Regions from separate parts of the Mesorhizobium sp. B2-1-1 genome, predicted to be linked through region 3. Evidence: predicted binding sites of a transcription regulator. Region 3 holds the regulator's gene; each other region holds the start of a gene.
The links. The regulator LexA, encoded in region 3, represses DNA repair genes until DNA is damaged. The targets are predictions, from matches to a motif close to TGTTCNNNNTGTGTTCNG.
Positions count from the first base shown of each region.

Region 1 (6,444 bases), 2.8 Mb from region 3:
GGGCGAGCGCGGCGAACGAGGCCTTGCTGTTGCAAGGTGCATCGATGCCGGCATTGGTGACGGCCGCACCGGTCTGGAAGGCGCTCGATGCCGCCTCGGCAGCGCTGGACCAAACCGCATTGACCGAGATCAGCCAGGCCGCGGCCATACGGAGCACGGAGCCGCCGGACGGGCTGTTTTCGGCGCGCTGCCGCCATTCGGCGATCCAGGCGCAAAGCGGGATCACCGCGAAGGCGATGGAGAAGGTCGAGCCGCGGACCTCCCAGGCACTGACCAGGAAAGCCATCACCAGCAGCGCGCCGACGAGACTGTCTTGCCGCCGCCAGCCGCCCTTGCCGAGGCGCAGCGCCATCAGGACGATCGCCACCAGCGGCGTCGCGAAGCGCGCCACCGCTCTGGCCGGATCGGCCGCGACGAGCTGGAATATCGACTGCGCTTCGTCGATATGACCGAGCCACATCTGCTGGAGGCGCGGGTCGAGGCCGGCATAGGGGGCAGCCAGGCATTGCGGGAACAGAAACATCACGACAAGGACAAGCACGAACGCCAGCAGGCCGAGCGAGGCCAGGCGACGGCCGTACGTCGCATTGACGGCGCCCCATGAGGCGATGACCGCAAGGCCGGCGCCGGCAAGCGCGGCAACCACGAACTGCACGGTCGAGAAGGTGTCGCACTGGGTCTGCCCCCATGCCGACGCCGGTATGGTGGTGATGAAAACAAGGGCCGAGACGGCGGTGACGCCCAAGCCAAAATCCCTGGCGATCAGCCTTTCGCCGCCACCGCTGACGAGGAACAGCAGGGCGACGATGGCGCCCAGGGTTCCAGCATAGGGGGCGCTTTCCATGCCGATCGCCAATGCCAGCGTGGCGCACGCGCCGGCAAACAGGGCGGCTGTCCGGTGGCGAGGTGCTTCAAGCAGCAAAGCCAAGCCGGCCAAGGTCAGCATCAGCTGGACATTGTGGTGATCGAGCGCGCCGGGCGAGAAGATTCCGAGATAATACAAGGCCGCTCCGCCGACCACCGCGGCGGGCAGGACCGCGTGCTCGCCGGCGAAAGCGCGCGCGGCGCGCATGATGGAGAACAGCGCGAGCCAGAATTGCAGGAGAGGCCAAAGCACCTGCACGACCTGCTCGCCCAAAGCGGCACTGCCCGTCAGGGCCGACAGGGCAAGCATGCCGAGCGCCAGCGGGGCGTCGAGCAGCCGCGACCAGTGCATGACGAAGCCACCCTCCAGCCCCATCCTGTACTGGTGCAGGTCGAACCAGCCCTGGCCGGCCAGGAGGTCGCGAACCTCCACCAGTTGCAGCAGGCTGTCATTGTCGCCGGCCGGGTTGGCCAGTTGCGGGAATCCGGCATAGAGATCGAGCGCCAGCAGCAGCAAGGCGGCAAGCAACGCAAACGCTATGTCGGACTTCCAGGTGGAAGCGCCGTTGCTGGCTGTGCTCATCCCATCGCCCCTGGCAGGAATGCCGGGCTTTTTCGGCCAATCGACACTCGTAAAGTCGGCCTTAAACCTAGCCTTAACGGCTTCAATAAATAGTAAAACCGCCTGAACGCGCCTGACTTTCGGCGCGAACCGCGCGTGGCGGCGAGGCACCCGGAGAGGAAAATGCCGCAAGAGCTTCGCTACGAACCCGCCATCGCCGTGCTGCTGCCTTGCTACAACGAGGAATTGACGATCGCCGAGGTGGTGCGGCGCTTCCGCGAGACGCTGCCTTTGGCGACGGTCTATGTCTACGACAACAATTCGCGCGACCTGACCGCGCTCAGGGCCCGCGCCGCCGGCGCCATCGTGGTGCGCGAACCGCACCAGGGCAAGGGCAATGTGGTGCGGCGCATGTTCGCCGACATCGACGCCGACATTTACCTGATGGCCGACGGCGACGGCACCTATGCGCCGGAAGACGCGCCGCAATTGATCAACACGCTTCTGACCGAGCGCTCCGACATGGCGGTGGGCACCCGGCGCGGCGTCACCGACGATGCCGGCAGGACCGGCCATGCCTTCGGCAACCGCGTCTTCAACAGCCTCTATAAAGGGCTGTTCGGCAGCGATTTCACCGACATCTTCTCGGGCTACCGCGTCTTCACCCGGCGCTTCGTCAAGAGCTTCCCGGCCGTCTCCGGCGGCTTCGAGATCGAGACCGAAATGTCGGTGCATGCCTCGCAGCTCAAATTGCCCGTCAGCGAGATCGCGCTCGATTACGGCAAGCGGCCGGACGGCTCGTCGTCGAAGCTTTCGACGTTTCGCGACGGCGCCAGGATCCTTTGGATGTTCGCCATGCTGATGAAGGAAACGCAACCGCTGCGTTTCTTCGGCGCCTTCGCCCTGGTCTTCCTGGCGTCGAGCCTGTTCCTGATGGCGCCGGTGCTGGTCGAATTCGCCGAGACCGGGCTGGTGCCGCGCATGCCGACATGGGTGCTGTCGGTCGGCCTGCTCTTGCTCTCGATGCTGGCTGGTGTGACCGGGGTGATCCTCGATTCGGTGTCGCGCGGCCGCGCCGAACAGAAGCGCATCTTCTACCTGTCGATGCCTTCGGGCCGCATAGAGCGGCGCGAGCGCGCCAGCGAGCCGACTGCCGCGAAGGCCGGCCCAGGCAAGACGCCTCGCGCCGCATGAAGCGGTGAGCCGTCTTATCCGCTTCCTCTTTGCCGGCGGCATCGGCTTCGTCGCCGACGCGGCCGCCCTCTGGCTGCTGCTTGCCGTCACGCCGCTCGGCCCTTTCAGCGCCCGCGTGCTGTCCATCGGCTTTGCGCTCTGCGTCACCTGGCAGATAAACCGGCATCTGACCTTCTCGCCGTCGAGCCGCGGCTTGGTGCGGGAAGGCGCCCGCTATGGCAGCGTCGGCATCGCCACCAGCATCGCCAACTATCTGGTCTACTGCGCCATCCTTGTCGTCCTGCCGACAACCCCACCATTGGCCGCCCTTGCTTTCGCTTCGCTGGCCGCCATGGCGCTGTCCTTCCTCGGCTATTCCAGGCTGGTCTTCGACCGCTAGCGGCGTGGCCCGATTGGCAGAAGGCGCCGGGACCCTTATATCGCTCTCTCATCGACCGTGCTGGGGACCTGCCATGAAGCTGAAAATCGCCGTCCAGATGGACCACGTCTCCACCGTGTCGATCGCCGGAGACACTTCTTTCGCGCTGTCGCTGGAGGCGCAGCGGCGCGGCCATCAGCTCTACCACTACACGCCCGACCGGCTGTCGCTGCGCGACGGCAAGGTGTTCGCCCGCATCGAGGAGATGCAGGTACGCGACGAGAAGGGCAGCCACTATTCGCTGGGGGAGAAGGTGCGCACCGACCTGTCGGAGATGGACGTGATCCTGCTGAGACAGGATCCGCCCTTCGATATGAACTACATCACCACCACGCACATACTGGAGCGCATCCACCCCAGGACGCTGGTGGTCAACGACCCCGCCTGGGTGCGCAACAGCCCGGAAAAGATCTTCGTCACCGAGTTTTCCGACCTGATGCCGGAAACGCTGATCACCAAGGATCCCCAGGAGGTCGCCGCCTTCCGCAAGGAATTCGGCGACATCATCGTCAAGCCGCTCTACGGCAATGGCGGCGCGGGCATCTTCCACCTGCTGGAGGCCGACCGCAACCTCGCCTCGCTGCTCGAAATGTTCGGCCAGTTGTTCCGTGAGCCCTACATCGTGCAGCGTTACCTGAAGGACGTGCGCAAGGGTGACAAGCGCATCATCCTGATCGACGGCGAGCCGGTCGGGGCCATCAACCGGGTGCCGGCCGAGCACGATTCCCGCTCCAATATGCATGTCGGCGGCCGCGCCGAGAAGACCGAGCTGACCGAGCGCGAGCGCGAGATCTGCGCCCGCATCGGGCCGGCACTGAGGGAACGCGGCTTCATCCTCGTCGGCATCGACGTGATCGGCGACTACATGACCGAAATCAACGTGACCTCGCCGACCGGCGTACGCGAAGTCAAACGCTTCGGCGGCGCCGACATCGCCAGCCTGTTCTGGGACGCGGTGGAGGCCAAGCGGAAGTAGCCGTTTTCATTTCGTATTAACCATGTTCCGTTTTTGCAACCGGAGACAACCGCGCCGCAACTTAAGCGGTTGCGTGTTCCTGTAATGTTCTTGATTTAACCGAGGAATTGTGATTGTGTCCGGCCCAGGCCCTTCGCGGCCTGATTGTAGAAGGCTTGGGGCAAGCCCAGATCCGGGGACAAGACATGGTGGCGCGGGTTCGCACGGTTGCTTTCCAGGGCATCGAGGCCGTGCCGGTCGACGTGCAGGTGATGATCGCGCCCGGCAAGGTCAACATGCACATCGTCGGTCTGGCCGATAAGGCAGTGGCCGAAAGCCGCGAACGGGTGCAGGCGGCACTCCATGCTTCCGGCCTGTCGATGCCGTCCAAGAAAGTCACTGTCAATCTGGCGCCCGCCGACCTGCCCAAGGAGGGCAGCCATTACGATTTGCCGATCGCGCTCGGCCTGATGGCGGCGCTTGGCGCCATTCCGGGCGACATGCTGGCCGGTTATGTCGTGCTTGGCGAATTGTCGCTCGACGGCACCATTGCCGCCGTCGCCGGCGCCTTGCCGGCCGCGATCGGCGCGAATTCCGAAGGCAAGGGCCTGATCTGCCCCTTCGCCTGCGGCCCCGAAGCCGCCTGGGCCGGCAAGGACTTCGACATACTCGCGCCGCGCAGCCTGATCGCCATCGCCAATCATTTTCGCGGCACGCAGGTGCTGTCGCGCCCCGAAGCCGGCATCCATGCCGCGGCGCGCGACCTGCCCGATCTTGCCGACATCAAGGGCCAGGAAACCGCCAAGCGGGCACTGGAGGTGGCGGCGGCCGGCGGGCACAACCTGCTGATGGTCGGCCCGCCGGGATCGGGAAAATCGATGCTGGCGCAGCGGCTGCCGTCGATCCTGCCGCCGCTGGCGCCGAAGGAATTGCTCGAAGTATCGATGATCGCCTCCGTCGCCGGCGAGCTCGGCGAGGGCAAGCTGACCGACCGGCGGCCGTTCCGCGCGCCGCACCATTCGGCCTCGATGGCGGCGATGGTCGGCGGCGGCATCCGGGCGCGGCCGGGCGAAGTGTCGCTTGCCCATCACGGCGTGCTGTTCCTCGACGAATTTCCCGAATTCACGCCGCAGACGCTCGACGCGTTGCGCCAGCCATTGGAGACCGGCGACTGCATGATCGCGCGGGCCAACCATCGCGTCACCTATCCGGCGCGTATCCAGCTTGTGGCGGCGATGAACCCGTGCCGCTGCGGCATGGCCGGCGAGCCCGGCTATCGCTGCCTGCGCGGCGATCGCTGCCGCACCGACTACCAGGCGCGCATCTCGGGCCCGCTGCTCGACCGCATCGATCTCAGGATCGAGGTGCCGGCGGTCTCGGCCAGCGACCTGATCCGGCCCGACCGGGCGGAGAAGAGCGCCGACGTGGCGCTGCGCGTGGCGCGTGCCCGCACCCTCCAGCGCGAGCGCTTCGAACGGCTCGGCGTCACCAGCGCCACCACAAACGCGCATTGCGCGCCGGCGGTCATCGAGGAGATCGCTATGCCTGACGCATCGGGCCTGTCGCTGCTCAAGGACGCCAGCGAAAAGCTTGCCTTTTCGGCGCGGGCCTATCACCGCGTGCTGAAGGTCGCGAGAACACTGGCCGATCTCGACGCCAGCGAAACCGTCGGCCGCATTCATCTCGCCGAAGCGATCTCCTACCGGATGAGTTCGGAGCGGGTGGCGCAGGCGGCGTAGAGACCTCGCGTAATCGGCCTATGTCCAAGGGAATAGTTTGCCGATGGAAATCCTAGTTATCCACGGTACTATTACAGAATGGATGCTGCATCATAGCGTTTGAAAGATTACCCGATCCGCCATCCCGTTTCGGGCGCTTGTGACCAACCTGCATGCCATTTCTATGCATGAGACCTCCACAAGTTGGACATTTCGGCGCAGTGGGCAATGCATCTCGAATGAATGCTGCGCCTTTTACGTCGCGCGAGAACGATCCGCCCTCAAGGTCGAGTTCGCCGGAACTGGTAATTAGAAATTCGAATTCCGGCATTTCCCTGAGTATTTTTGCGACGTCTGACGCAGAGAATCCCTTAGTCAAGTGCTCTACTATTGCCTTGTAGAAGGCAACAGCACGAGGTCTGCTGCGCACGCCGCTTCCCAATTTCCTGACCGCTTCGCTCATGCCACGGTTCGCCATCAGAAATTCTTCAAACTTCGCTCTGATCTTCGTGAATGTAACGAAGTCATCCGTTCCCCAGTCACGGAATAGCGAGAGGAACGTCAGAAGTGAAGATGCTGAAAAGGTCCCATTTCGACTGTAAAAATATAACGCGGGATGCAAGCCAAGAGATGAGGCGTGGGTCGAGCACAAACGCCAGATTGTCGCTCTCACCTTTACAAGATAATCAACGGTCCTGGCTCCATCTTGATCAACGTCTAGCGGTTCTTCCTT
Region 1 covers NZ_CP083954.1:671,397-677,840, forward strand. Annotated here, with positions in the region: gene FJ972_RS03195 (GtrA family protein) at 1-1,447, opposite strand, end outside; gene FJ972_RS03200 (glycosyltransferase) at 1,610-2,620, shown strand; gene FJ972_RS03205 (GtrA family protein) at 2,625-2,999, shown strand; gene gshB (glutathione synthase) at 3,073-4,014, shown strand; gene FJ972_RS03215 (YifB family Mg chelatase-like AAA ATPase) at 4,200-5,732, shown strand; gene FJ972_RS03220 (DUF262 domain-containing protein) at 5,785-6,444, opposite strand, start outside.
Region 1: the regulator LexA is predicted to act here: its motif matches at 4,089-4,106, upstream of FJ972_RS03215 (YifB family Mg chelatase-like AAA ATPase).

Region 2 (6,444 bases), 2.6 Mb from region 3:
GGCATCCGAGTAGAGTTTTGAGCAGGTCTCGAAACCACATTCCACTCCTCGGGATTATGTCTTGGACCAGCGTCGCGTCGTTGCCTTGCGACGCTGCGCCGCTAAAATCAGCCGATCGAGTTTTGGAGGACTGATTATGAAGATCGACGGCGGCTGTCATTGTGGTGCCATCACCTATGAGGCGGAGGTCGAACCGGAAAAGACCTCGATCTGCCATTGTACCGATTGCCAACAGTTGACCGGTACGGCCTTTCGCGTCACCGTTCCGGCGCCTGAAGATCACTACCGGATCACAAAGGGTACACCGAAGGTCTACATCAAGACCGTGGCAAGCGGCGCCAAGCGCGTCCAGGCCTTTTGCGCCGACTGCGGTTCGCACCTTTACGCCACGTCGGTCGGAGATGGCCCAAAGGTCTACGGCATTCGAGTGGGAACCGCGCGGCAACGCCAGGATTTGATTCCGACACTGCAAAAATGGCACCGCTCGGCGCTTCACTGGCTACCTGAATTTCACGGCATGACCACAGTGGAGGAGCAGTAGCGCCGTCCGGTGCGGCGCCTCATTCGTCGCCTTCGACGACCCTCAGCCTGAGCTGGCCGGTCTTTGAATCGGCAACGCGTGGGGAATCGACAACGCGCGGGCCGGGTTCCGGCTTCGCAGGGGCTGGTGACGCCATGTCAGGGTCGGCATCGCCTCCGGGCTGCGCCCCAAAGTCCAGAGCTTCGATCTTCTGGCCGCGTTTGGTCACCTTCGACGTCGAGACGAGGATGTCGTCTATATCCTTGGCCGACTGGGCAAAATGGCCCTGCAATTTGCGCACCCGCTCGTCGACGCGCGAAACATCCTCCATCAGCCGGATCACCTCGCCCTGGATCAGGTGTGCCTGCTCGCGCATACGGGCATCCTTCAGGATCGCCTGGATGACCTGGATCGACAGCATCAGGAGCGACGGCGAGACGATGACGACGCGGGCGCGGTGCGCCTTCTGCACCACCGCCTCGAAATTTTCGTGGATCTCGGCAAACACCGATTCCGACGGCACGAACATGAAGGCGGTATCCTGCGTCTCGCCCTGGATCAGATATTTATCCGCGATATCGCGGACATGCACCTCGATGTCGCGGCGGAAGGCCTGCGACGCGACCTTCTGCTGTTCGGCGCCTTCGGCGGCGCGGATGGCGTTCCAGGCTTCCAGCGGAAACTTGGCGTCGACGGCAAGCGCCGGCGCGCCGTTGGGCATCTTCACCAGGCAATCGGGACGGCTGCCGTTGGACAAGGTCGCCTGGAACTCGTAGGCGCCGTGCGGCAGACCGTCGGCGACGATCGCTTCCATGCGCGACTGGCCGAAGGCGCCGCGCGTCTGCTTGTTGGAGAGGATCGCCTGCAATTGCACGACCTGGCCGGCGAGCGACTGGATGTTGCCTTGCGCGGTGTCGATGACGGCCAGCCGCTCCTGCAATTTGGCCAGGCTCTCATGAGTGGATTTGGTCTGTTCGGTCATGGTCTGGCCGAGGCGGCCGGTCATGGCATCGAGGCGCTGGCCGATCGATTGCGTCAGTTCCGCCTGCCGCGCGCCGAAGACTTCCGCGATGGCGCCCATGCGGCCCTGCATCTCGGCTTGGCTTTGCAATATGCCGGCCATCCGCGCCTCGGCGTCGCGGGCATGGTCGGCGGCTTCGGCAGCGGCCACGGCGCGCGCCTTGGCCGAGCGCCACAGCGCGACGACAAGCGCCACGAACAGGCCAAGAAACACAAAGGCCCCGAACGCCAGCGCATGGCCGAGCGTGATCGTGATCGCGCCAAGCCGGGCGACAGGTTCCGAAAGGATGGATGTCAGGTCGTTCATGCACACAGCATAGACGATTCGGCCGGCCAGCACAGATCAAAACGTGAACGATCCCCCGGCGTACCGGTTGACGCCCTTTATTCAAGGTCTTAGGTGAGACGCCATGCCGATCAAGCCGCTCATCATTCTTCCCGACCCCATCCTGCGCCAGGTTTCCAAGCCGGTGGAGCGCGTCGACGCGCCCTTGCGCAAACTGGCCGACGACATGCTGGCGACCATGTATGACGCGCCCGGCATCGGGCTGGCCGCGATCCAGATCGGCGAGCCGCTGCGCATGCTGGTGATCGACCTCGCCAAGGAGGACGAGACGCCGGCGCCGCATGTCTTCATCAATCCCGAAATCCTGGAAAGCGCCGACCAGCGCTCCGTCTACGAGGAAGGTTGCCTGTCGATTCCCGACTATTATGCCGAGGTCGAACGCCCGGCTTCCGTGCGGGTCAAGTATCTCGACCGCGATAGCAAGCTGCAGGAAATGGAGGCCGAGGGGCTGATGGCAACCTGCCTGCAGCATGAGATCGACCATCTCAACGGCGTGCTGTTCATCGACCACATTTCGAAGCTGAAGCGCGACATGGTGGTGAAGAAGTTCAAGAAGCTGGCCAAGGACAAGGCTCCGGGCAAGCTGGTGGGATAGGGGACAATGCCCCTTCGCGTCATTTTCATGGGGACGCCGGAGTTTTCGGTGCCGACATTGCGCGCGATTGCCGATGCCGGACATGAGGTCGCGGCCGTCTACACGCAGCCGCCGCGAGCCGCCGGCCGGCGCGGCCTTGAGCTGACGCCGTCGCCGGTACAGCGCGAGGCGGAACGGCTGGGCATCGAGACGCGCACGCCGACGTCGCTCAAGGGCGAGGCCGAACAGGCAGCTTTTCGCGCGCTGCAAGCCGATATCGGCGTGATCGTGGCTTATGGCCTGCTGCTGCCCAGGGCGGTTCTTGAGGCGCCGCGACTGGGCTGCATCAACGGCCATGCCTCGCTGTTGCCGCGGTGGCGCGGTGCGGCGCCCATCCAACGGGCGATCATGGCGGGCGACAGCGAAACCGGCATGATGGTCATGCGCATGGAAGAAGGCCTCGACACCGGCCCGGTGGGGCTGGTTGAAAAATGCGTCATCGAACCCGATATGACCGCCGGCGATCTGCATGATCGATTGATGAGCGTCAGCGCCGCACTGATCGTGGAAGCGCTGGCGCGGCTGGAAAGGAATAGCCTGGCGTTCACCGCCCAAGCGGTTGAGGGGGTGACCTATGCCAAAAAGATCGATAAATCCGATACGCACGTGGATTGGACGCGACCCGCGGCCGAAGTTCACAATAACATTCGCGGCCTGTCGCCGTTCCCCGGCGCCTGGTGCGAGGTTGAAATTGGTGGCCGGGTGGAACGGCTGAAACTGCTTCGCTCGACGCTTGCGCAAGGTGTGGGCGAGCCGGGAGGAATTCTCGACGACCGCCTGACGGTCGCCTGCGGAGCGGGCGCGATCCGGCTGGTCGAAGTTCAACGGGCTGGCGGAAGGCCCGCCGCCGCGCAAGAATTCCTGCGCGGGACCAAGATCGAAAAAGGAATGAAACTGTCATGAGCATGATGTCGATACGCGCGGCGACGCCGCGGGATCGCGAGGCCATCCGTCTCGTCGAGGAGCACGCTTTCGGCCAGCAGGCGGAGGCCGGGCTGGTTGACGCGCTGGTTTCCGGCGGCGACGCCGTTGTCGAACTGGTGGCGGAAGAAGACGGGCAAGTGGTTGGCCACATCCTGTTTTCGCGTCTTTTCGTCCGCACCGGCGGCAAGGATTTCCCGGCGGTGGCACTGGCGCCGCTGGCGGTGGAGCCCTCCTTTCACGGCACCGGCATTGGCGGCGCGCTGATCCGCGAGGCTCACATCCGCCTGCGCGACGCCGGCGAGATGCTGGCCGTGGTGCTGGGCGACCCCACCTACTACGGCCGTTTCGGCTACAGCCACGCGCGCGCCGAAGGATTCGAGAGCGAGTACCAGGGCGAGGCGCTGCAGGCGCTGGCCTGGGGCGACGCTCCCGAAACCGGCCGGCTGGTCTACGCCTCGGCCTTCACCGCACTCGCCGCCTAGGCGAGTGCGTATAGCCGCCCGACATGCCGCGTTTTCGCCTCGACATCGAATATGACGGCAGCCTGTTTGCCGGCTGGCAGCACCAGGCGGACCAGCCTTCGGTGCAGCAGGCGATCGAGCAGGCGATCGAAAAATTCTGCGGCCAGCAGGTCCGCTTGCGCGCTGCCGGCCGTACCGATGCGGGCGTGCATGCGACGGCCCAGGTGGCGCATGTCGACCTGGCCAAGGCCTGGCCGGACGACAAGGTGCGCGACGCCGTCAACGCGCATCTGCAGGCCGCCGGCAACCGCATCGCGATCTTGAAAGCAACGACCGTCGTCGACGGCTTCGATGCCCGCTTCTCGGCTATCGGCCGTCACTATCTCTACCGCATCCTCAACCGGCGCGCGCCCTCGGCGCTGGAAAAGGGCAAGGTATGGTGGGTGCCGAAGCAGCTTGACGCCGCTGCCATGCACGAAGCAGCCAAAGTGCTGCTCGGGCGGCATGATTTCACCACCTTCCGTTCCACGCAATGCCAGGCCGAGAGCCCGGTGCGCACGCTCGACCGTCTTGACGTCAGCCGTTCGGGCGACATGATCGAAGTCAGAGCCTCGGCGCGTTCCTTCCTGCACAACCAGGTGCGCTCGATGGTCGGCTCGCTCAAGCGCGTCGGCGAAGGCGCATGGACGGCCGGCGATCTCAAGGCGGCGCTCGAGGCGCACGACCGCGCCGCCTGCGGCCAGGTGGCGCCGCCCGACGGGCTTTTTCTGATCGGCGTCGATTATCCCGGATAGAGTCCCGAAAGGCTCTGAGCTCCGGTGTCCGGAACCGTGATGCCAAGCAGCGCCTGCAGCCCGAACAGCACGATCAGCGAAGCGATGAACATGCCAACGAAGACAGCGGTCCCGATTGCGGCCCCCCTGCCGATGGTCGCGTTGGTCATGCGCCAGGTCAGCACCATCGACAGCGCGAACAACAGCAGCGACACAAGGCTGGAGATCTGGCTCGCCGAGGTCAGGAAAAGCCTGATCAGCGCGGACGGCAGCATCAGCCAGGCGGTGATGGCAGAAGCCCAGTTCGAGGCCACGACATAGTGCACGAAGCGGCCGCCGATGCCGGCGCGCGGCGCGACCAGAGCGAGTGCGACCAGAGGCAGCACCCAGGAACCGATATCGACTGTCGCCAGCCGCAACAGCATGCTGAAGCGGCCCGCGAAGGCATCGGGATCGCCGATCTCGTTGGCGATGCCGACCCAGCCGACGATCAATGCCGGCGCCGCGACGACGATGGCGAAAAAGGAATTCCAGAAACCATCGGCAGACAGGTCGAGCAGACGCAGGCCATCGGCCCTGCCGAGCATCAGTCGCCAGGCGCCGGTCAGCGAAACTTGGGTCTCGTCCGCCGAAAGCATGCTGCTCAGTCCTGTCCGAACCAGTCTTCGATGAAGCGCTGATAGATTTGCGTCAGCGTCTCGAGATCGGCAAGGGCGACGCGCTCGTCGACCATGTGCATGGTCTTGCCGACCAGGCCGAATTCGACAACCGGGCAATAGTCCTTGATGAAGCGCGCATCCGAGGTGCCGCCTGAGGTGGATAGCGCCGGTTCTCTGCCTACCACCGCCTTGACCGAGCCGCTCAACGTCTCGATCAGCCTGTCGTCGCGGGTCAGGAAGACATGGCTCGGCCGGTCGCGCCAGACGAGTTCGTAGTCGACCGGCATCTCCTTGCCGGGCCGGTATTTCTTGCGGCCCGCCGCCTGGTCGAGACGGTTGTGGATTTCGGCCTGTATGGTCTCGGCGGTCCAGCTGTCATTGAAGCGGATGTTGAAGGTGGCGGTTGCCTTTGCTGGAATGACGTTGGTGGCCGGGTTGCCTACGTCGATGGATGTCACCTCCAGATTGGTCGGCTGGAAATCCTTCGTGCCCTCATCGAAGACGGGATGCAGCAAAGCATCGATCAGGCTCATCAGCCCGCGTACCGGATTGTCGGCAAGCAAGGGGTAAGCGACATGGCCCTGGCGGCCATTGACGATGACGTCGCCCGACAGCGAGCCGCGCCGGCCGATTTTTATCATGTCGCCGAGCGCAGCCGGGTTGGTCGGCTCGCCGACGATCGATGCATCCCATTTCTCGCCCCTGGAAGCCGCCCATTCGAGCAGCTTCGTGGTACCGTTGATGGCCGGGCCTTCCTCGTCGCCGGTGATCAGCAGCGAGACCGAGCCCTTCGGGCCGCCATTCGCCTCGACATGGCGCGCTACCGCGGCGATGAAACAGGCGATGCCGCCCTTCATGTCGACCGCACCCCGGCCATACATCTCGCCATTGGCGATCTCGGCGCCGAAGGGCGGATGCGTCCAGGCGGCTTCGTCGCCGACCGGCACCACGTCGGTGTGTCCGGCGAACATCAGATGAGGGCCATTGCCGGAGCGCCTGGCATAAAGGTTCTCGATGTCGGGCGTGCCGTCTTCCGAAAACACCGGGCGATCGACGAGGAAGCCGAGCGGTTCCAGCATCGTCTGCAACGCGGTCAGCGCACCGCCT
Region 2 covers NZ_CP083954.1:550,936-557,379, forward strand. Annotated here, with positions in the region: gene FJ972_RS02590 (cation diffusion facilitator family transporter) at 1-13, shown strand, start outside; gene FJ972_RS02595 (GFA family protein) at 137-541, shown strand; gene FJ972_RS02600 (DNA recombination protein RmuC) at 561-1,847, opposite strand; gene def (peptide deformylase) at 1,951-2,481, shown strand; gene fmt (methionyl-tRNA formyltransferase) at 2,488-3,423, shown strand; gene FJ972_RS02615 (GNAT family N-acetyltransferase) at 3,420-3,926, shown strand; gene truA (tRNA pseudouridine(38-40) synthase TruA) at 3,950-4,699, shown strand; gene FJ972_RS02625 (transporter) at 4,687-5,316, opposite strand; gene dapE (succinyl-diaminopimelate desuccinylase) at 5,322-6,444, opposite strand, start outside.
Region 2: the regulator LexA is predicted to act here: its motif matches at 1,880-1,897, upstream of FJ972_RS02600 (DNA recombination protein RmuC).

Region 3 (6,444 bases):
GTTCCCGGAGCTGTGGAAGGTCCGCACCCGGCTCTGACGTAGCTTTGCCGACTGCATATCGTTATCCCGAACCCACTGCGCTTTTCTGAGCGACAGGCTCTTAAGTCACCGCCGCCTTGACGGCGAAACGCGCCTCCTGCCACGCGTCCGTGCGCAAAATGTCTTCCAGCACCTCGACAGCCTGCCAGACATCGACATAGCCGACATAAAGCGGCGTAAAGCCGAAGCGAATCGTGGATGGCGCGCGGAAATCGCCGATCACGCCGCGCTCGATCAAGGCCCGCATCACCTGATAGCCATGCGGGTGGAGGAACGACACCTGGCTACCGCGCTCATTGCCGTCGCGCGGGCCTTCGAGTTCGAGGCCGTAGGCGCCGCATTTTGCCTCGACGAGCTGGATGAACAGATCGGTCAATGCGATGCTCTTCCTGCGCACCTCTGCCATGTCGACGTCGTTCCAGACATCGAGGGCCCCTTTGAGCGCGCGCATCGACAGCACAGGCTGCGTGCCGCAGAGAAACCGGCGGATGCCTGTGCCGGCAGCAAAACCCTGTTCGAAGGCGAAAGGCCGCGCATGGCCCCACCAGCCGCTGAGCGGCTGGCGGACATCGCCATGGTGGCGCTCGGCCGCGTAGATGAAGGCCGGGGCACCTGGGCCTCCATTGAGATATTTGTAGGTGCAGCCGACGGCGAAATCGGCGTTCGAACGGTCGAGCTCGACCGGCAAGGCGCCGGCGGTATGGCAGAGATCCCAGACGATCAGCGCGCCGGCATCATGTGCCGTCCGCGTCAGCGCGGCCATGTCGCGCAACTGCCCGGATTTGTAGTTGACGTGGTTGACCAGGATGACCGCGACCCGCTCGTCGATCAGTTCTTCTATGGTCGGCGCATCGACACCCTCGAGCCGCAGCACCGTGCCCGGCCGCGTCGAGGCAACGCCTTCGGCCATATAGAGATCGGTCGGAAAGCTGTCCCCCTCGGCGACGATGACTGACCTGTCCGGCCGCATCCCGAGTGCCGCATGCAGCACCTTGTAGATGTTGATCGAGGTGGTATCGCAGACCACCGTCTGGCCGGCGGCGGCCCCGATCAGGCGCCCGAGTTGGTCGCCGAGTTCGACCGGCATGTCGAACCAGCCGGCGGTGTTCCAGGCGCGGATGAGATCCTGCGCCCACTCCTGCGTGGCGGCCTTCTGCAGCTCGCCGAACACGGCGGGCGAAGCGGCGCCCAGCGAATTGCCGTCGAGATAGATCACCCCCTGGGGCAAGGTGAAGCGGTCACGCATGGCACGCAGCGGATCCGCGGTGTCCATTGCCTCGATCGCTGCGAGATCGGGAATTTTGCTCATGGTCGCGATGTTCCTCGGTGAGAAGAGCGCCCTGGAAACGGGCCGGCTGTTTTGCCGCCCGGGCAAGGGCTGGCCGCATAGAGGCGCAAGAACAGGGTGAACGCCCGGTTCGATCTTTGCTCGATTTCCGCCCGAGGCAATTCCTCGAGCACCCCAACGATCCGGCGAACCTGGAGATCGCCGATCAAAAGACTGATGTAGATGTCGGCGGCTTCGGCAGGATCGTCACAGGCGATCAGGCCGGCCCGACTTGCGGTTCGAAGCAGGTCACCAACAAGCGGCATTATGGTATTGCGGCCGAATTGCGCGATCGATTGGCCAAGCGTGCCTGTATCGTTGACGTCGCCGGCCGCGGCGCGATTGAGCGCCACCGCCTTGTCGCCCGTCACGAGGGTCAGCAGGACTGGCCCGAGCAAGTTCAGGGTTTCGAGCGGATCGCGCGCCTGGTGAAGGGCGTCCTCCAGCAGCTTCCTTGCCTCTCCCGCATTGGCTTCGATCAAGGATCGAAACAGGGTCTGCTTGTTGCCGTACCAGTTGTAGAGGGTTTCGTTCGAGGCCAATGCCCGCTTGGCGATAGCAAGCAGGGAGGCGCTCTTGTAGCCGGCTTCCCGGAGCACCGCATAGGCGGCCTCCTCTATCCGTTCGCGTCGCGCGGCCTGCTTCGGCGTGGTCATTGGTGTTCCTCTTCGAAAACCGTACATTATTATACGGTTTCGTCAAGCGAACGAACGAACGCAGCCCGTCGCGACCAGTGGTGGTGTCTGGCCGTTTTCCGGCGGAAGTTGGCATTTTGGTTTCGTTTCGTTCACGAGCCGCAGGGGTTTCTAATCCGCCCAAACGCACCCCGCACCTGCCGGTCACCCAGCTTGCAGGCTTGTGCCAAGAGTGGGGACCGGTCGGGCCACAGGCCATTAACCAAAATAGTTTCAAAGGGCCCGGGAGCGCATTGACGACGGACCGCGCTGGCAGGATGCTGGCTGCGGGAGGGCATTTCGTTTCCGTCGCCTTAACAAATTCATTAAACTTTAAATGGTTGCGGAACACAACTGGAACAGATAGTGTTTGTTCTGGGTTTGTTTTCTGATTCTGGTTCCAGACCCTTCGTGCAATGCCTTTGGGGGCCGCCATGCTCACGCGCAAGCAACATGAACTCTTGATGTTCATCCATGAACGGCTGAAGGAAAGCGGCATTCCGCCGTCCTTCGACGAGATGAAGGAAGCGCTGGACCTCGCCTCCAAGTCGGGAATTCATCGGCTGATCACGGCGTTGGAGGAGCGCGGCTTCATTCGCCGCCTGCCCAACCGGGCGCGCGCGCTGGAGGTGCTGCGCCTGCCGGACTCGATCGCGCCGGGTCTTAACGCGGCAAAGAAGTTCTCCCCGAGCGTCATCCAGGGCAGCCTCGGACAGGGCAGCAGCCCTAGCCGGCAGATCAAGCCGGCGACGTCTTCGCGTCTGCCCGCTGCCGGCAATGACGACGATGCGGTTTCAGCGGTGTCGATCCCGGTCATGGGTCGCATCGCAGCGGGTGTGCCGATCGACGCCATCCAGCATCAGACGCATTCCATTTCAGTGCCGCCTGACATGATCATGGGCGGCGAACACTATGCGCTGGAGGTCAAGGGCGATTCGATGATCGAGGCCGGCATTTTCGACGGCGACACGGTCATCATCCGCAATGCCGACACCGCAAGTCCCGGCGAGATCATCGTGGCCCTGGTGGACGAGGAGGAAGCAACGCTGAAGCGCTTCCGCCGAAAGGGTGCTTCGATTGCGCTCGAGGCTGCCAATCCGGCCTATGAAACACGTATTTTCGGACCGGACAGGGTCAAGGTGCAAGGCAAGCTAGTCGGCCTGATCAGGCGCTACTGAGCGGGGTCGGCGGTGGGCTTTTCGGGTTTACGGTAAGGCGGCAGTCCCCTTGCCTCGCGTGAGAATTTCCGCTGTTCGTGCCAAGGCCGATATGGCCTGTCGACGGCAAAGCTGACCCGTGCCGGTGCCGTCGCCGATTGCTGGTCGAAGAAGACGGCGGCACTTCCCTTACGAGCGAGCTGCCGCTTGGTGATGACGAGAACCAGCGGATTGTGGCAGGGATCGTAGCCCGCGGGGTCGTTGATGACGATCAGATCCGCATAGGAGCAGGCCCTCCAGGCGTCCTTGCGATCCTCCACCTGCGCGATGATCGCCCCCGAGGGATGCCGGGCCATGCACAGGCCTGTGAAGCAATAGAAAGGCGCTCCCGCCGGAAGTTGCGCGGGATCGAAGATGTCGAACTGTCGGTCTCCGCTGTCGAACAGTTCCGGCGCAACGATGGTTTCGGACTTCAGCGCGCGTTTCCAATTATCGACGGTGAATTCGTTCGGGCGCGCCCGGTTGATCGCGAGCTCACCGCCGCCGATCGGCAGTGCCACCAGGCGGGCATCCTCCGAAATCAGCACGTCCGGCGTGCGCGTGTCCGAGACGGTCAACAGGCCGGCGAGCGCGAAGGGAAGTGCCGCCAGCCGCAGCCATGTCGTGGCCATCGTCGCGATGACCAGGGCGATCGCCACCAGAAGGACGGATTGCTGCGAAATCAACCCGACCGCGTCGACCGGCGAGCGTTGCGAGATCCATCCTGATATGGCGATCATCGCGGTCAGTCCCTTGCCCATCAGATAAAGGGATGGTCCATCGAACCCGAACGGCATCAGCAGCGCACTGGCAACCGCAAGGAACATCACGACCGAAACGATCGGCATGACGGCAAGATTGGCGAACAGGCTGAGCGGCGACACGCGCTGGAAATGCCAGATGGCGAAAAGCGCCGTGGCGCTTCCCGCGATAATCGAGGTCATCGCCAGCCCACCTGTCGCCAGCAGCAATTTTCGCGTCAGGAGGCCAGGCAAGGTCCGTTGCGGCGGCGGGGTCCGCGCTTTGTCGGCTTTGCGATCCGACCAGCCGGCATAGGCGCCGACCAGGGCCGCGGTGGCGGCGAACGACATCTGGAAGCTCGGCCCTACCACCTCGTGCGGCGACACCACGATGACGGCGATCGCCGAAATAGCCAGATTGCGCATGGTGAGTGCCGCCCGATCGCACAGAACGGCGATCAGCATCACCGCCAGCATGATGAAGCTGCGTTCGGCGGCGACAACGACGCCCGAAATGACGAGGTAGGCGGCGATCGAGAAAAGTGCCGCCGCGGCCGCGTATTTCTTGACCGGCCGGCGGGAGGAAAAATTCGGGAACAGCGCGAAGCCGCCACGCAGCAGACCCATGACCGTGCCGGCGACCAGCGCCATGTGCAGCCCGGAAATTGAGATGATGTGGTAGATGCCGGTGCGTCGCATCGCTTCATTGATCTCGTCGGGAATCCCGGCGCGCACACCCACGATCAGCGCCGCGGCGATCTCGCCCTCGGCACCGCCGATGCTGCCCCTGATATGGTCGGCAATGCTTTCGCGAGCACTCTCGATGGCGGCTGAAAGGGCGGCCCACAGCGGCCTGTCATCGGCTGAGACGATTTTGGGGTTGCCGAGAAAGAAGCCGCTGGCGCCTATGCCGGCGAAGTAGCTGTCGAAGGAAAAGTCGTAGCTGTCCGGCCGCACCGGTCCGGTCGGCGGCAACAGCCTGGCATAGCCGGTCACGAGCGAACCGGCCGTCACTTCAGCCGGCACCTTGCGTGCCGAAAGGCGAACGCGCTCCGGCGCGTAGAGTAGTTTCGGCCGCGCGGTCGATGTCACATCGATGGTCAGCCGGATGCGCCCGGTCTCCATCTGGTCGACCGAAACGACGCGGCCGGTGATTTGCGTGGAGATTTCCGAGCCCAGCATCCGCGTTCCCGCTCGCCACGTCTCGACTTTGCCGGCGAGCATGCCGAGCGCGCACAACAGCGCCGCCATGAAGCACAGATGCGTTTTCGGCCATGAGCGTGAAACGAGCGCGCACAGCGACATCAGGATCGCGACCGCGACAGGCTTGGCAAAGCCCGGCTCCGCCGCCAGCGAAAAATAGGCGATCGATCCGCATGCCAGGAACACCGGCACGAGCAGGAAGGCTATGCCCCGATCGAGTTCGAGCTCGGACGCTCTGGCCACGCCGTTGCGCAGACGAGGCCATGAAGCACGGCCGAACTCACGGCGCAGACGCACGGCCGCGCCGGCTGCGGGAATGCCGGGCGGCGTGGAAACATCCGCCGGCGGCGACTTGCCCGGCTGCTGTAGGGGCGGCAACGCCAGCGGCAATGAGGCGGGCGCGGGCATGGCAAGAAGAGCGCGTTCGCTGACGCCGGCAACGACGTCCTCGCCTTCCTCCGCGCCCCGGCCCGCTCCAGCCATCGGGTCTGCCCCTTGCGCCCTCGACACCCTATGCTACATGAACGCGCGACGCGCGAAAGTGCGTGTGATCCGCACCCCGCTCCAGACGTTTCCCGAGAGTTGTATGTCCGACAAGGTTGTCACCCGTTTTGCCCCCTCGCCCACCGGCTACCTGCACATCGGCGGCGCGCGTACGGCGCTCTTCAACTGGCTCTACGCCAAGCACACCGGCGGTACGATGCTGCTGCGCATCGAGGACACCGACCGCGAGCGCTCCACCGATGCGGCGACAGCAGCCATTCTCGAAGGACTGACTTGGCTCGGCCTCACCTGGGACGGCGACGCCGTCTCGCAGTTCGAGCGCGCGCCGCGCCATCGCGAGGTGGCCGAGGAGCTGGTGCGCATGGGCAAGGCTTACTACAGCTACGAGACCCCTGCCGAGCTTGAGGCAATGCGCGACGCGGCGCGGGCCAAGGGCCTGCCGCCGCGCTATGACGGAAGCTGGCGTGACCGCGACCCTTCGCAGGCGCCTCCTGGCGTCAAGGGCGCGATCCGCATCAAGGCGCCGACCAAAGGCGAGACGGTGGTGCATGACCGTGTCCAGGGCGACGTGCGCTTTCCCAACAAGGATCTGGACGACTTCATCATCCTGCGCTCGGACGGCAATCCGACCTACATGCATGCCGTCGTCGTTGACGACCACGACATGGGCGTCACCCACATCATCCGTGGCGACGACCACCTGACCAATGCCGCCCGCCAGACCGTGATCTACAACGCCACGGGCTGGGATGTGCCTTCAA
Region 3 covers NZ_CP083954.1:3,626,925-3,633,368, reverse strand. Annotated here, with positions in the region: gene kynA (tryptophan 2,3-dioxygenase) at 1-37, shown strand, start outside; gene kynU (kynureninase) at 101-1,348, opposite strand; gene FJ972_RS17735 (TetR/AcrR family transcriptional regulator) at 1,345-2,022, opposite strand; gene lexA (transcriptional repressor LexA) at 2,475-3,218, shown strand; gene FJ972_RS17725 (ComEC/Rec2 family competence protein) at 3,212-5,662, opposite strand; gene gltX (glutamate--tRNA ligase) at 5,766-6,444, shown strand, end outside.